DNA from 2 places in the Ensifer sp. ENS09 genome. Region 1 is predicted to be linked to the other one. Evidence: riboswitches for the same ligand, from Rfam matches in the RefSeq annotation. Region 1 holds a riboswitch; the other holds the start of a gene.
The links. A riboswitch is a leader RNA that binds a small molecule or an ion and turns the genes downstream of it on or off. The one in region 1 is predicted to bind FMN.
Positions count from the first base shown of each region.

Region 2: another riboswitch for FMN. It lies ahead of IB267_RS08700 (DMT family transporter); the one in region 1 lies ahead of IB267_RS05835 (6,7-dimethyl-8-ribityllumazine synthase).

Region 1 covers NZ_JACVBP010000001.1:1,159,932-1,168,457, reverse strand. The annotation lists gene IB267_RS05845 (RpiB/LacA/LacB family sugar-phosphate isomerase) at 1-286, shown strand, start outside; gene IB267_RS05840 (low temperature requirement protein A) at 498-1,781, shown strand; gene IB267_RS05835 (6,7-dimethyl-8-ribityllumazine synthase) at 2,058-2,531, opposite strand; FMN riboswitch at 2,624-2,773, opposite strand; gene IB267_RS05830 (ABC transporter ATP-binding protein) at 2,897-3,958, opposite strand; gene IB267_RS05825 (iron ABC transporter permease) at 3,970-4,752, opposite strand; gene IB267_RS05820 (ABC transporter permease subunit) at 4,749-5,630, opposite strand; gene IB267_RS05815 (ABC transporter substrate-binding protein) at 5,815-6,921, opposite strand; gene IB267_RS05810 (MurR/RpiR family transcriptional regulator) at 7,126-8,004, opposite strand; gene IB267_RS05805 (N-formylglutamate amidohydrolase) at 8,180-8,526, shown strand, end outside.
Region 2 covers NZ_JACVBP010000002.1:112,420-120,945, reverse strand. The annotation lists gene IB267_RS08725 (phospholipase D family protein) at 1-116, shown strand, start outside; gene IB267_RS08720 (ATP-dependent Clp protease proteolytic subunit) at 404-1,036, shown strand; gene clpX (ATP-dependent Clp protease ATP-binding subunit ClpX) at 1,320-2,597, shown strand; gene lon (endopeptidase La) at 2,982-5,402, shown strand; gene hupB (DNA-binding protein HupB) at 5,623-5,898, shown strand; FMN riboswitch at 6,022-6,204, shown strand; gene IB267_RS08700 (DMT family transporter) at 6,292-7,206, shown strand; gene IB267_RS08695 (esterase-like activity of phytase family protein) at 7,274-8,526, shown strand, end outside.

The DNA.
Region 1 (8,526 bases):
CAAACATGACCGCGGCATCCTGTTCTGCGGCACCGGCATCGGCGTGTGCATCTCCGCCAACAAGGTGCCGGGCATCCGCGCGGCGTTGACGCACGACACCTATTCGGCCGAGCGGGCGGCGAAGTCGAACAACGCCCAGATCATCACCATGGGCGCCCGCGTCATCGGACCGGAACTGGCAAAGTCGATCGTCGACACCTGGCTCGCCTCCGAGTTCGACCCGAACGGCTCTTCGGCCGGCAATGTCGAGGCGATCAACCGCCTGGATGCGGCGCGAGCCGGTTGAGGAAAAGGGCGGGCGGCTTGCCGTCTGCATCCGGTTCCCGGTTCAAGGCCTAACCTATCTCGCGATGCCGTTGATCCTCCCTCAGGCATCGTGACGACACGCCCGGCAGCGATGCCGGGCGTTTTCATGTCCGGTCTTGTGCTTCGTCTTGACGAGGCTTCTGTAAATATTTGAATATTCTTGCGGATCGTCAAATGAGAGGCGCTGCCGCATGAGTGAAACCACCTCGACCGAGCCGCATCAAAGCGCGCACCACCACGTGGCGCGCATGAGCGGCCGCGACACGCATGAACATCACCGGACCGCGACGACGCTCGAGCTGCTGTTCGACCTGACCTTCGTCATTGCCTTCAGCCTGGCTGCTTCGCAGCTTGCCCATTTCCTCGCCGAGGGGCACATCTTTGCCGGCCTCTTCGGTTTTGCACTCGCGACCTTCTCGATCTGCTGGGCCTGGATCAATTTCAGCTGGTTCGCCTCCGCCTATGACACGGACGACTGGATTTTCCGCGCCGTTACCATGGTGCAGATGGTCGGCGTGCTGATCCTTGCGATCGGCCTGCCGCCGATGTTCGAGTCGATCGACAAGGGCGCGCATCTCGACAATGGCATCATGGTGCTCGGCTATGTCGTCATGCGGGTGGCGATGCTCTTCCAGTGGCTGCGCGCGAGCCGCCAGGACCCGGCACGGCGCAATGCCTGCCTCACCTATGTGAAGGCGATCAGCGTCGCCCAGATCGGCTGGATCGTGCTGATCTTCGTCGACTTCTCGCTGCTGGTGACCTTCGCCATGGTCGTCGGGCTCACGGCGATCGAAATGCTCGGCCCCTATTTCGCCGAAACGCGTGACGGCGGTACGCCCTGGCATGCGCACCACATCGCCGAGCGCTACGGGCTTCTTGCCATCATCGCGCTTGGGGAGGGGGTCGTCGGCACGGTCGCCTCGATCTCGGCCGTGGTCGAGGGGCAGGGCTGGGACCTCGATGTCGCGCTCGTCTGCCTCGCCGGCACTGGGCTCACTTTCGGCATGTGGTGGATCTATTTCCTGCTGCCGAGTGCGGAGATCCTGCACCACTACCGTCTCAAGCGGGCCTTCGTCTGGGGCTACGGCCACATGCCGATCTTCGCCTCGATCGTCGCCACCGGCGCAGGCCTGCATGTGGCGGCCTATTACATCGAGCACAAGGCGCATATCGGTTCAGTCGCAACGGTGCTGACGGTGGCGGTGCCCGTCGCGTGCTACATCGGGCTGCTCTACGCGATGTACGCCTATCTCATGCAGCAGGTGGACCGCCTGCACCTCTGGCTGCTCGTGGGCACCGCGCTGGTGCTGGCAGCGTCCGTGGTCGCGGCGATCGCCGGGCTCGATATGGCCAAGTGCCTGATCATCCTGATGCTGGCACCGGTCGTCACCATCGTCGGCTACGAGGTGGCGGGGCATCGACATCGCATGGCGGCTCTGGAGCGCAGCCTGCACAAGAGTGATGCGGTGCATTGATTTTGCGAGTCGAAACAGCGGGTTATTTGCTGTTGCTGGCGATGTGATTCAGGGGCTTCAGAGGTTGATTCAGGTACGGTTGCTGGGGCGATACGCCCCTCTCCCCGGCTTTAACCCGAGGACTAACCTCTCCCCGCAGGCGAGGAGAGGGGACGAGAACCCTCATGAACTCGGAGCTTCTGGTACGCCGTGCTTGATGGCACCGGGCGGCTAGGCGGCGGTTCCTAAAGCTGTCCTTCTCCCCGCGAGCGGGGAGAAGGTGCCGGCAACCGTTGATCAGGCGTTGACCAGCGCCAGCTTGGCGCGGGCGTCGAGGATCTGGGCGCAGGCGTTGGCCGCCTCCGTGCCCTTGGTCACGAAGTGCTCGCGGAAGAAGGCGATCAACGGTTCGCTTTCCTGGAAATTATGAGGCGTCAGCACGGCCGAAAGCACCGGCACGTTGGTGTCGAGCTGCACGCGCATCATGCCGTCGAGCACGGTGCCGGCCACGAAATCGTGGCGGTAGATGCCTCCGTCGACGACGAAGGCGGTGCCGAGGATCGCGGCATAGTGGCCGGTTTTGGCCAGCGTCTGTGCATGCAGCGGAATTTCGAGTGCGCCCGGCACGTCGAAGATCTCGACGTCGGCTGCCGAGCCGCCGAGCTTCGTCCATTGCGCGACAAAGGCATCGACGCAGCGGTCGACGATATCGGCATGCCAGCGGGCACGAACGATCGCGATCTTGGCTGTGGGGTGGGAAAGTATGGTCATGGTCTCAAGCCTTTCAGGGTTTGGCGTTTCCAATGATCCCGTCGGGCGAACATGCATGCGCGCGAGGTCCCTTCGCGGGAACCCACGTTGCTGCTTGCTCTCTTCCATCCGGACTGTGACCGTCGGCTCCGGAATCTGACCGGATCTGCTGACCCCCAGGGTGAAACCCTGAGGCGCTCGCGGGCTTCGGCCTTGCGACCGCTACCGCCGGTGGGGAATTTCACCCCGCCCTGAGAACAACGCGACTATATAGCGCGACCGCGCGCGGTCAAACGCACGGTGCGACGAAAATGCCGGAAATCACGACAGATTTTTGCAGTGTTTGGAGCCATCGGAAGAAATCGTTCCGATGGCTTTCAATCCGCTTACTCGCGGATGACCAAGAGATCCTTGGCGGCAAAGCGCAGCGTGACGTTGTCGCCGGAAACCGGCGGGGCAACACCCGGATTGTTGAACATGTCGAAGGAGATGACGTCGCCGCCGACGCGAAGGCGCGTGCGGATGACCGAGCCGAGGAAGCTCGTCGAGACGACCTCGCCGGCAAGCGACGTGTCACCCTTGGCGCCTTCGGCGATCGAGCCTGCTTCGGGACGCAGCGCCAGCGAAATGCTGTCGCCGCCCTTCATGCCGGCGATCGGGTCCTTCAGCGCCACCTGCTGGTTGCCAATGGTGACCGAGCCCGCGGCCGGGTCCGCCACCTTGCCCTCGATGATGTTGAGCGTGCCGACGAAGGACGCGACGAAGCGGGTCGCCGGCGTGTTGTAGATCTCGAAGGGGGTGCCGATCTGGTCGGCACGGCCGGCATTCATGACCACGATGCGATCGGAGATCGACAGCGCCTCTTCCTGGTCGTGGGTGACGAAGACGGTGGTGATGCCGAGCTGCTGCTGGATCTGCCGGATTTCTTCGCGCAGCGACACGCGGATCTTGGCGTCGAGCGCCGACAGCGGCTCGTCGAGCAGCAGCACCTGCGGCTTGACCGCAATCGCGCGGGCAAGCGCAACGCGCTGCTGCTGGCCGCCGGAGAGCTGGTAGGGGAAGCGGTCCGCCAGGTGCTCGAGCTTGATCAGCCCGAGCATCTGCTTCACCCTCGCGTCGATCTCCGACTTGTCTGTACCTGCGACCTTGAGGCCGAAGGCGACGTTGTCATGCACGTTCATGTTGGGAAACAGCGCATAGGCCTGGAACACCATGCCGATGTTGCGCTGGTTGGGCTTCAGCGAGTTCTGGTCGCGGCCGTTGATGACGATCTTGCCGCTGGTCGGGCTTTCGAAGCCGGCGATCATGCGCAGGACCGTGGTCTTGCCGCAGCCCGATGGCCCGAGGAACGAGACGAACTCGCCCTTTTCGATGTCCATGTTGAAATCGTGCACGACGTGAACCGGGCCGAAGGACTTCTTGATGCTGGTGAGTGACAGGAAACTCATGGGTGCGGTCCTCAGGCCTTAGGAGGCGCGCTTTTTTGAAAGCGCGAGACGAGCTGGATGAGGCCGAGGCAGCCCCAGGTGATGCCGAATGCAATGACGGCGAGTGCGGCCGGTTCATAGGCGCGGTTGGCGCCCAAGAGCTGCATGTAGGGGCCGAAAGCCGGGCGATTGAGCAGGGCCGCCATGGTGAACTCCCCGATGACGATGGCAAAGGTCAGGAAGGCGCCCGAGAGCACGGCGACGAGCACGTTCGGCAGAATGATCTTGGTAAGGATCGTCGTCCAGCCGGCGCCAAGGCTCTGTGCCGCCTCGGTCAAGGTGGCGACATCGATGGTGCGAAGACCCGTATCCACCGCGCGGTACATGTAGGGCAGCGCAAGCGTCGCATAGCCGAACATCAGGAGGATGTTGGTGCCGGTGAGCGAGCCCGTCAGCGGCAGCCAGCTCGAGGTGTTGTAGAGCCGGATGTAGCCGAAGACGATGACGATCGCCGGGATGACCAGCGGCAAAAGCGTGATGAACTCGATGATGGGACGCAGCCGCGGCAGCTTCAGCCGCACCCAATAGGCCGTCGGCACGACGAGCAGCACGCCGAAGAGGATGGTGAACAGCGCCTGCATCACCGAATAGGTGAAGGTCTCCTGGAAACGCGGATCGGCGAAGACCTTGGCGTAGGCGTCGAAGGAATACTCGCCGCGACGCATCTTGAGCGAGAAGTTGGTCATGCCGATGAGCGGCAAGATGAAATAGAGGAGGCCGAAAACGAGGGCTCCCCAGGCCCAGATCTTCTTCATTTCAGCCACCTTTCGCTGCGGCTGCGCAGCCAGATATAGATCGCGTTGGCGATACCGGTGACGACGATCATGCCGAAGGCGAGCGCGTAGCCGAGATGCGGATTGCCGAGCACGTCGCCGCGGATCTGAGCAAAGAGCAGGATCGGCACGATCGACAGCGACGAGCCGGTGAGCGCGATCGCGGTCGCAACGGCGCCGAAGGCATTGGCAAACAGCAGCGCCAGCGTGCCGAGCAGCGACGGCAGCAGGATCGGGAAGGCGACCATGCGCCAATATTGCAGGCCGGTTGCGCCGAGGATTTCTGCGGCCTCGCGCCATTCGCGCTTCAGGCCGTCGAGCGCCGGCGTGATGATCAGGATCATCAGCGGGATCTGGAAGAAGAGATAGGTGACCGTCAGCCCCCAGAATGAGAGCAGGTTGAAGCCAAGCATTCTGAGGTCGAGACCGAAGTTGGACCGCAGGAAGACGGTGACGATGCCGACCGGGCCGAGCGTCGCGAGAAAGGCGAAGGCGAGCGGCACGCCGGCGAAATTGGAGGCGACGCCGGAAAAGGTCAAAAGCGGCCCGCGGATCCCCTTCGGCAGGCCGCCGAAGACGATGGCTGACGCCATGGCAAAGCCGATCAGGCAGCCGAGAAGGGCGGAGGCGATGCTGATCTTGATGGAGATCCAGTAGGCGCCGAGGATCGACGGCGTGAACAGGCCGCGAATGTTGTCGAGCGTGAAGCCGCCATCGGGCGTCTGAAACGCGCCGACCACGATCTTCATCGTTGGCAGAAGCAGGAACAGCGTCACGAAGGCGGCAAAGGGCAGGATGCCCAGCCAGTGAAGCGGTAGGCGACGCGCCGGCGGGCTGGCGTCGGGTTTAGCAGATGACATTCCGTTCGCGCCCCTGAAGCCGCGTTATCGACGCGGGCGTTATCGATTGTTGCAAGCGAGAAGCGGGATGAAGTCGGAAGCCGCACGCAGATTCCGGATCTCGCTCCAAAGACTTGAATTTCTTACGAATAACCTATGCGCCCCGGCCGGAAAACCGGCCGGGGCGACATGTCTGTGGAAAGGCTTACTGGACGTTCGCGCCGACGACGGCATCCCAGCCACCGGTGACGGCAGCCTTGTTGGCGTCGACTTCTTCGAGCGTCGGGAAGTAGGCCTTTTCGTAAGCCGCTGCCGGCGGCAGGGCGTCGATCAGTTCCTGCGGAACCTTGCCGGCCTTGACCATGGCGTTGAAGCGGGTCGGGTGGCAGAAGCCCTTGAGCCAGCCGAGCTGACCTTCGTCGGAATAGAGGTGCTCCATCCACAGCTTGGCAGCGTTCGGGTGCGGCGCGTAGGCCGAGATACCCTGAACGTAGACGCCGGCGAGAACGCCGCTGGCCGGAACGACGACTTCGGTCGGCGGGTTGCCGTTGAGCGTCTTTGCCCAGCCGAGAGCGTTGTAGTCCCAGGCGACGACGATCGGGGTCGAGCCCTGGGCGAGCGTGCCGGACTTGCCGATAACAGGAACGAAGTTGCCGTTCTTGTTGAGTTCGGCGAAGTAACCGAGACCGGCTTCACCGGCTTCCTTGCCGGACTTTGCACCCTTGGCGAGGCCAGCGGCGAGAACGCCGAGGATCGCCTGGTTCGAGGCGCGCGGGTCACCGGCAAGAGCAACCTGACCGGCATATTCCGGCTTCAGCAGATCGGTCCAGTCCTTCGGTGCGTTCTGGACGAGGTCCTTGTTCACGAGGAAGGACATGACGCCGTAATAGTCGCCGTACCAGTAGCCTTCGGCGTCCTTGACGCTATCCGGGATCTCGTCCCAGGTGGAGACCTTGTAGGGCTGCAGCAGGCCTTCGGCCTTCATCTGCGGACCGAAGGCGAGACCGACGTCGACAACGTCAGGAGCCTGCGGGCCCTTGTTGTCCTTGTTGGCCTTGACGGCTTCGACTTCGTCGGCCGAGCCAGCGTCCGGGTTCAGTTCGTTGACCTGGATTTCCGGATACTTGGCCTTGAAGGAGGCGATGACGTCGCCGTAGCCGCACCAGTCGTGGGGCAGGGCGATCGTGGTCAGCATGCCTTCCTTCTTGGCGGCTTCGATGAGCTCGGCGCTCGGCTCGGCAGCGGCGATTGCGGTCGTTGCCAGGAAAATGGCGGTGGAGAGCGAAAGCAGGCGTTGGGTTTTTGAAATCACTGGTGTTCTCCTTATGGGTTTAGTCAAATTCGTGGGGTTTCAGTCGATTTCGGCGAAGCTGTTAAAGAGATGCGATGAAAGTAATGTGACAGGGGTTTATCCGTTCGCGCCGCGTATGTCGTTGTAAGAACATTTCTTTTTTGGCTTCGGCGGGCCACTGTCGCATAACTGCATGAAATCCTGTGAACGTGTCGGCGAATTCTCCTAGACCGGTTTGCGAAAGATGCGGGTGGAATCGAACAGTCCCTCGAGCGTTTTCATCCGATCCCGGGTCTCGTCCCAGTTCGAACTCTGTACGGCCTCGATCAAAGCCTCGATCAGGAACAGGATGACGACGGAGCTGTCCCAGGCGGACGGCACCTCGATCTGCGAGCGAAACACCCTGGAGGCGGACTTGGCGACCGGCGAACTCCAGCGATCGGTAAAAAGGATGATTTCGACGCCGCGCTCGCGGGCGGATTTGGCGAGCGTCACCATTTCCTGCTCGTAGCGGCGAATGTCGAAGAGAATCAGCACGTCGCCCTGGCGCATGTCGAGCACGTAGTGCGGCCAGGCGCTGGCATTGGAGGCGATCTCGATGACACCCGGGCGGATGACCTGAAGGTGGGTGAAGAGATAGTCGGCGAGCGAGCGGGTGATGCGGCCGCCAAGCAGGTAGATGCTGCGCTTGCGGTCGGCGATGAGGGCCGCTGCCGCATCGAATTCCTGCGGCTCGATCTGGGTCAGCGTCTCGCGCAGATTGCTGGTGATCGCGTCGGCAAAGCGGTTGAGCGTGTGGGTGCCGGGCGCATTGGCGGCCCAGCGGTCGTGCTTGGCGATCGGATTGGAAATCGTCGCTTCCAATTCCTGATGCAGCCGCGCCTGGAAATCCGGGAAACCGCGGAAGCCGAGCTTCTGCACCATGCGGGCGACCGTCGGTGTCGAAACGCCGGCGTTCTCGGCAACCGTGGTGATCGAACCGAGTCCCGAAACGGGATAATTGTCGAGAAGCGTCTCCGCCAATTGCTTCTCCGCGCGGGTCAGCACGGTGAAGTGGGCGTTGATCACATCCGACACGGTGGTGGACGTCGCCTTGCTGCTCAAATTGTCTCCCCTGAACCGATCTTAAGCCGGTTTGTGACAGATTAAACATCGCTGTCACAATTGGAGTCAATCGCAATTTTGAAGAGATCGTTTCAGATTTTGATTGACATGCGTCATCCTCTGAAGAATTCTTTTCATTAACGAACGTCTAACGGGGCAAGAGGGGATGCCGGTGTTGACGCGACTTTTGACCGAAGCAGATGGCGATCCGGTTGCGATCGAAAACGCCGGAGGCAAGGGCGATATCGTGCTCGTTTGCGAGCATGCCTCGCGCCTGGTTCCCGAGCGGCTGGGCACGCTCGGCCTCAGCGAGCAGGCGCTCGAAAGCCATATCGCCTGGGACCCCGGCGCGCTTGCGGTCGCCAAGCTGCTTGCGGCAAAGCTCGACGGGTCCTTGATCTATCAACGCTTCTCCCGCCTTGCCTATGACTGCAACCGCCCGCCGGAAGCAGATGCGGCGATGCCTGCCGTCAGCGAGGTATACGAGATCCCGGGAAACCGGACGATGTCGGCCGACGAACG
Region 2 (8,526 bases), on a different contig from region 1:
GGCGCGATCGCGCCAATGGCTCCGAGCGGCTGGTGCGCCATGAGCCGGATGCGAGCCTAACAAGGCGCTTGATCGCCGGGCTGATCCGCATTCTGCCGATCGAGTCGCAGCTGTGACCCGTGGCTTGCTTGCCTCATTTGCGCTTCGTTTACCGATATCGTTGATCCCTGTGCGCAGCGTCTGGGTGTGCGGTCTTGGTCGAGGACGTTGCGCGAAAAATGCTCTATCGCCAACCATGTGTGGAGGACGGCCAAACTTCGAGGCGAACAGTGCCTTCGATTAAGCTTATCGAAGCTTCGCGACTTGAAGTGCAGGGTGTTGACACTCTATGTAGGAGCAGAAGGTAAATCCCGTGATTCCCGGTTCGCAAAGGTTTTGCGAGCCCGATTGATGAAGGTTCGATATGAGAAATCCCGTTGATACCGCCCTGGCACTGGTGCCGATGGTTGTTGAGCAGACCAACCGCGGTGAACGTTCCTACGATATCTTTTCGCGCCTTCTGAAGGAGCGCATCATCTTCGTGACCGGCCCGGTCGAAGATCAGATGGCAACGCTCGTCTGCGCCCAGCTTCTTTTCCTCGAAGCGGAAAACCCGAAGAAGGAAATCGCGCTCTACATCAACTCGCCGGGCGGCGTCGTCACGTCGGGCATGGCGATCTACGACACGATGCAGTTCATCAAGCCGGCCGTTTCGACGCTCTGCGTCGGCCAGGCCGCCTCGATGGGTTCGCTGCTCCTGGCCGCCGGCCACAAGGACATGCGTTTCGCCACGCCGAACGCGCGCATCATGGTTCACCAGCCCTCGGGCGGCTTCCAGGGCCAGGCCTCGGATATCGAGCGTCACGCCAAGGACATCCTGAAGATGAAGCGTCGCCTCAACGAGGTTTACGTCAAGCATTGCGGCCGCACCTACGAGGAAGTCGAGCAGACGCTCGATCGCGATCATTTCATGAATGCGGACGAAGCTCTGAGCTGGGGCCTCGTTGACAAGGTGCTGACCTCGCGCGAAGAAATCGAAGGCGGCGAGCAGGCCTGATAACGCGCATTTGTGTCGGGATAGATGTAATTGTGACACAATTGTAATGGCTCAAGGGCTTTATCGACAGGGTAAAGCCGGTAATATGAACCATTAATGCTATGTTGGAATCTGACGGCGTAGTGTTGGTTCGAGTTGGGAGAGTCGTTGCGGCCGCGTCGGGCGTCTTCGCCAGGGGCGGTAAGTACTCCCGGAAGCCCTGCGTAAGGTTGAGGCGCAAGGCAAATTGAGTGGTCCGCGATACTTATCTTGAAAGTGTCCGGCGTGCTGGAAGGAAGTCGAAATGAGCAAGGTCAGCGGAAGCAACGGCGGTGACTCGAAGAATACACTTTATTGTTCGTTCTGCGGCAAGAGCCAGCACGAAGTCCGCAAGCTGATTGCCGGACCGACCGTGTTCATCTGCGATGAATGCGTCGAACTGTGCATGGACATCATTCGCGAAGAGAACAAGACCTCGATGGTCAAGTCCCGCGACGGTGTTCCGACCCCTCAGGAAATCATCAAGGTTCTGGACGAATACGTCATCGGCCAGCAGCAGGCCAAGCGCATCCTGTCGGTCGCCGTTCACAACCACTACAAGCGCCTGGCGCACGCCGCCAAGGGCAGCGACGTCGAACTGGCGAAGTCGAACATCATGCTGGTCGGCCCGACCGGCTGCGGCAAGACCTATCTCGCCCAGACGCTCGCCCGTATCATCGACGTGCCGTTCACCATGGCCGACGCCACGACGCTGACCGAAGCCGGTTACGTCGGTGAAGACGTCGAGAACATCATCCTGAAGCTGCTCCAGGCGGCCGACTACAACGTCGAGCGCGCCCAGCGCGGCATCGTCTACATTGACGAAGTCGACAAAATTTCGCGCAAGTCCGACAATCCGTCGATAACGCGCGACGTATCGGGCGAGGGCGTGCAGCAGGCGCTTCTGAAGATCATGGAAGGCACAGTTGCCTCGGTACCGCCGCAGGGCGGCCGGAAGCATCCGCAGCAGGAATTCCTGCAAGTGGATACGACCAATATTCTCTTCATCTGTGGCGGCGCCTTTGCCGGCCTCGACAAGATCATCTCCGCCCGTGGCGAGAAGACCTCGATCGGTTTCGGCGCAACGGTCCGCTCGCCGGAAGATCGCCGTGTCGGCGAAGTTCTGCGCGAACTGGAGCCGGAAGATCTCGTCAAGTTCGGCCTGATCCCGGAATTCATCGGTCGTCTGCCGGTTCTGGCGACGCTCGAAGATCTCGATGAAGATGCGCTGATCCAGATCCTGTCCGAGCCGAAGAACGCTCTGATCAAGCAGTACCAGCGCCTGTTCGAGATGGAAGACGTCGAACTGACCTTCCACGAGGACGCGCTTCGCGAGATTGCCCGCCGGGCGATCGTGCGCAAGACCGGTGCCCGTGGCCTTCGCTCGATTATGGAAAAGATCCTGCTCGACACCATGTTCGAGCTGCCGACGCTCGAAGGCGTGCGCGAAGTGGTCATCTCCGACGAGGTGGTCAAGGGCTCTGCCCGGCCGCTTTACATCTACTCGGAACGGTCGGACGAAAAGACCAACGTTTCGGCCTGAGCGTCCTGAAATATCCTTTGAGAAGCCCGCCTTGAGCGGGCTTTTTCATGTCTACTTCATGTCTTCACACTTAGCTGTTGAGACACGGACGCAGGGGCGCAGATTTCACAATTCGATTGTTGCTAAAGTGCCGCAAACAACGCAATGATGTAACGATTCAATGAAGGACCTTGATGGTTGCGGTCCAAGAGCTTGTAGTCCGTCGCAAGGTCCGCAACAGCATTGATGCGTAGTCAGAAGGACCCGGCCACAGTTTGTGGATGTCTGCGTCGAGCCTTGAAATGGACGCGGTTGCACTCCACTTTCATGTGGAAAATATGACAGCCGGGAGTGCCTGTAGGGCTCCCGGAAACGGGCCCGAAATCGGGACGGAAAGGAAATGACATGACGAACAAAACGTCACCGGCGACTGAAAGCGCGACCTACCCGGTCCTGCCGCTCCGCGACATCGTAGTCTTCCCGCACATGATCGTGCCGCTTTTCGTCGGCCGCGAAAAGTCGATCCGTGCGCTTGAGGAAGTCATGGGCACCGACAAGCAGATCATGCTTGCCACCCAGATCAACGCCACCGACGACGATCCGGAACCGTCCGCGATCTACGAAGTCGGCACCATCGCCAACGTCCTGCAACTGCTGAAGCTGCCCGACGGCACCGTCAAGGTGCTGGTCGAAGGCCGCGCGCGCGCCAAGATCGACGGCTACACGCCGCGCGAAGAATTCTACGAGGCTGCCGCGCACACGCTGAGCGAGCCGGAGGAAGACCCGGTCGAGATCGAGGCGCTCAGCCGCTCGGTCGTCTCCGAGTTCGAAAGCTACGTGAAGCTCAACAAGAAGATCTCCCCCGAGGTCGTCGGTGTTGCCAGCCAGATCGAGGACTATTCGAAGCTGGCCGACACGGTGGCTTCGCACCTTTCGATCAAGATCGTCGAAAAGCAGGAAATGTTGGAGACCACCAGCGTGAAGATGCGCCTGGAAAAGGCGCTCGGCTTCATGGAAGGCGAGATCTCCGTCCTGCAGGTGGAAAAGCGCATCCGCTCGCGCGTCAAGCGCCAGATGGAGAAGACCCAGCGCGAATACTACCTCAACGAACAGATGAAGGCGATCCAGAAGGAACTCGGCGACGGCGAAGACGGCCGCGACGAGATGGCCGAGATCGAAGAGCGTATCGCCAAGACCAAGCTTTCCAAGGAAGCGCGCGAAAAGGCTGACGCGGAGCTGAAGAAGCTGCGCCAGATGAGCCCGATGTCGGCGGAAGCCACCGTCGTTCGCAACTACCTGGATTGGCTGCTCGGTCTGCCCTGGGGCAAGAAGTCGAAGATCAAGACCGATCTGAACCATGCCGAGGAGGTGCTCAACGTCGATCACTTCGGCCTCGACAAGGTCAAGGAGCGCATCGTCGAGTATCTCGCCGTGCAAGCCCGTTCGACCAAGATCAAGGGCCCGATCCTGTGCCTCGTCGGCCCTCCGGGCGTCGGCAAGACCTCGCTCGCCAAGTCGATCGCCAAGGCGACCGGCCGCGAATACGTGCGCATGGCACTCGGCGGTGTTCGTGACGAAGCCGAAATCCGTGGCCACCGCCGCACCTATATCGGCTCCATGCCGGGCAAGGTCGTTCAGTCGATGAAGAAGGCGAAGCGGTCCAACCCGCTGTTCCTGCTCGACGAAATCGACAAGATGGGCCAGGACTTCCGCGGCGATCCGTCGTCGGCGCTGCTCGAGGTGCTGGATCCGGAACAGAACTCGACCTTCATGGACCACTACCTGGAAGTCGAATACGACCTGTCCAACGTGATGTTCATCACCACCGCCAACACGCTGAATATCCCGGCGCCGTTGATGGACCGCATGGAAGTGATCCGCATCGCCGGCTACACCGAAGAGGAAAAGCTGGAAATCGCCAAGCGGCACCTGCTGCCGAAGGCGATCCGTGACCACGCGCTGCAGCCGAAGGAGTTCTCGGTCACCGACGGCGCGCTGATGGCGGTCATCCAGACCTACACCCGCGAAGCCGGTGTGCGTAACTTCGAGCGCGAGCTGATGAAGCTCGCCCGCAAGGCCGTGACCGAGATCATCAAGGGCAAGGCCAAGAAGGTCGAAGTGACCGCTGCCAACATCAACGATTACCTGGGCGTTCCGCGCTTCCGCCACGGCGAAGCCGAACGTGACGACCAGATCGGTGTTGTCACCGGTCTCGCATGGACCGAGGTCGGCGGCGAGCTGCTGACGATCGAAGGCGTCATGATGCCCGGCAAGGGCCGCATGACCGTCACCGGCAACCTGCGCGACGTGATGAAGGAATCGATTTCGGCAGCGGCATCCTATGTCCGCTCGCGCGCGATCGACTTCGGCATCGAGCCGCCGCTGTTCGACAAGCGTGACATCCACGTGCACGTGCCGGAAGGTGCGACGCCGAAGGATGGCCCGTCGGCGGGTGTCGCCATGGCAACCACGATCGTGTCGATCATGACCGGTATCCCGATCTCCAAGGATGTCGCCATGACTGGCGAGATCACGCTGCGCGGCCGCGTGCTGCCGATCGGCGGTCTTAAGGAGAAGCTCCTGGCAGCGCTTCGGGGTGGCATCAAGAAGGTGCTGATTCCGGAAGAGAACGCCAAGGATCTTGCCGAGATCCCGGACAACGTGAAGAACGCGCTCGAAATCATCCCGGTTTCGCGGATGGGCGAAGTGCTCGAACACGCTCTGGTGCGCATGCCGGAACCGATCGAATGGGACCCGGCAAACGAGCCGGCAACCGTTGCACCGGTTGATTCGCAGGACGAAGCAGGCTCTTCGATCGCCCACTAACGGGTGCTCGAAAATGGGCGCCGCCGGCTCGCGCGGCGCTCATTTTGCAGAAAAATTGGGAAGACCGGCCATTGGCCGGTCTTTTTTGTTGTAAAAGCGCCCTACAAGCCTTGCATTCCAAGGGATTAGGCGCAATTGGGAAAGGCAAGACGCGGGCGAAGCGCAAGCCGCCGCGCCTTAAAACACAGTCGTTTCGAACCAATCTGAAAGGGGTGGAAACATGAACAAAAATGAGCTCGTGTCTGCCGTTGCTGAGAAGGCCGGACTTTCCAAGACCGACGCATCTTCTGCAGTTGATGCAGTTTTCGAGACCATCCAGGCTGAGCTGAAGAACGGCGGCGACATTCGCCTGGTCGGCTTCGGCAACTTCTCGGTTTCGCGCCGCGAAGCCTCGAAGGGCCGTAACCCGTCCACGGGTGCGGAAGTTGACATCCCGGCACGCAACGTGCCGAAGTTCACGGCCGGCAAGGGCCTGAAGGATGCCGTCAACGGCTGATGAGATTTGCTTGGCGGCCGGACACGAGGCCGGCAGTCCAGGTATTCGAGGGTTCGGCGCAAGCCGGACCCTTTCGCATTTTGGGGCAGCCCTTGCGGGTACCCACCATTTGCTCTAGGGCTTGCCCATTCTCAGGGCGGGGTGAAAGTCCCCACCGGCGGTAAGGGCATGACAGCGCTACGTCTTGAAGACGCGCGAAGATGGCCCAAGCCCGCGAGCGCCTCTCCTCGATTTCTTGGGGGAGGGTCAGCAGATCCGGTGCAACTCCGGAGCCGACGGTCATAGTCCGGATGAAAGAGAATGGTCGCCGGCACGAAGGGCAGGGATGCCCGGGGTCGTGTCGTGCGCTCATGCGTCCTGATTTGTGTTTGGTCCGCTTTCAGGGTGCATGACATGAATCAGACTTCCCTCGGTTTTTCCTCCTCGCGCGCCATGGCCGGAGCCGGCTTCATGGTGCTGGCCGGGATCGCCTTTGCCGGCCTCAATGTCGTCACCCAATGGCTGACGATGAAGCTCGGTTTCCCCGCCACCGCCATGGCGTTCTGGCAATATGCCTTCGCCTTCCTCTTCTCGCTGCCGTTTCTGCGACGCGCCGGGCTCTCGGCCATGCGCACCGACTATCCCTGGCGCCACGTCGTGCGCGTGGTGCTGGCCGCCTTCGGGGTCGGGGCCTGGGTCTCGGGGCTTGCGCACGTGCCGATCTGGCAGGCGATCGCGCTGGTCATGACCTCGCCGTTCTTCATCATCCTCGGCGCCCGCCTGTTTCTCGGCGAACGTGTCGGCGCGGCGCGCTGGGCAGCAACCGCGGTTGGCTTCGCCGGGGCGATGATCATTCTCGAACCCTGGTCGGACAGTTTCAGCTGGGCCGCCCTTCTGCCGATCCTGTCGGCGCTTTTGTGGGGGGCTTCGTCGCTCATCACCAAGAGCCTCACCAGTCTTGAGCGCCCCGAAACGATCACTGTCTGGCTGCTTGTGCTTCTGTCGCCGATCAACGGCGCCATCGCGCTTTCGGCCGGTTTCACCGTGCCCGATGGCGCAGCGCTCGGCTTCCTGCTGCTTGCCGGGATCCTGACCGTCGTCGCCCAATATCTGCTGACGCTTGCCTATACGGTGGCCGACGCCGCCTATGTGCAGCCTTTCGACGACCTGAAGCTGCCGCTCAACGTCTTTGCCGGCTGGCTGGTCTTCGGTTACGCGCCGACAGGGTATCTTTGGGTCGGCGCCGTGCTGATCCTTGGCGCTTCGCTGTTCATCATGCGCAACGAGATGCGGCGCGAGCGCGCCGCTCCGGCGACCGGAACGGTGTAAAACCCGAGCGTTGTCATTCGGCTGTCATCGGCATCGCGCAGAACCCCCATGTTTTCAGTGTTCGCACATGGGGGATTTCATGACCATCACTTCGCGCGTGACCGCGCTCGCGGCCGTTCTTCTTGCCTCCGCAGCATTTCCTGCGGCGGCCGAGCCCGTCTTCAACCGCATTGCATCCTTTGCTGTTGCCGATAACCTGCCGGAAGGCGATGCGCGCAAGACGCCGACATCCGCCGAAATCATCACGGCCAGCGAAGACGGCAATCTGCTCGTCTATTCCGACAGCCCCGGCAAGCGCGTCGGCCTGATCGACATCACCGATGCCAAGGCGCCCAAGGCAGCCGGCACGGTTTCCTTTGACGGCGAGCCGACCTCCGTCACCATCGCCGGTGCAAAGGCACTCGTCGCGGTCAACACGCGCGAGAGCTTCGTCAAGCCGTCGGGGCTTCTGGCGATTGTCGATCTGGCGTCGAAGAAAGTCGATGCGACCTGCGATCTCGGCGGCCAGCCGGATTCGATCGCCGTCAACAAGGACCGCACGCTTGCTGCCATCGCCATCGAAAACGAGCGCGACGAAGAGCTGAACGATGGCAAGATCCCGCAGATGCCGGCCGGCGACCTCGTCATCCTGTCGCTGAAGGATGGTGTTGCCGATTGCGGTTCGCTGAAGCGCGTGACGCTGACCGGTCTTGCCGAGATCGCCGGGGAAGACCCGGAGCCGGAGTTCGTTTCCTTCAACGGCAAGGACGAGATCGCGCTGACCCTGCAGGAAAACAATCACATCGTCATTATCGACGGCAAGACGGGGACCGTGAAGACGCACTTCTCCGCTGGCACGGTCGACCTCAAGAACATCGACACCAAGCGTAACGGCGCGATTGCCTTCAAGGACGAGCAGCCGGGCCGCAAGCGCGAGCCCGATGCGGTGAAGTGGCTCGACGACAACCGCATCGTCGTTGCCAACGAAGGCGACTATGAAGGCGGTTCGCGCGGCTTCACGATCTTCGACACCACCGGCAAGGTGCTGTTCGAATCGGGCGCGAGTTTCGAGCACGCGATTGCCGCCATCGGCCACTATCCAGAGAAGCGCTCTTCCGCCAAGGGCGTCGAGCCCGAGGGGCTGGAAGCGGCGAAGTTCGGCGAGGACAATCTGTTCTTCGTGCTGGCCGAGCGCGCATCTGTCGTCGGCGTCTACAAGGACACCGGCGCAGAGCCTGAGCTGCTGCAGCTCCTGCCGTCGGGCATTTCGCCGGAAGGCGCCGTCGCGATCCCGTCGCGCAATCTGTTTGCGACCGCAAACGAAGTCGATCTCGTCGAGGA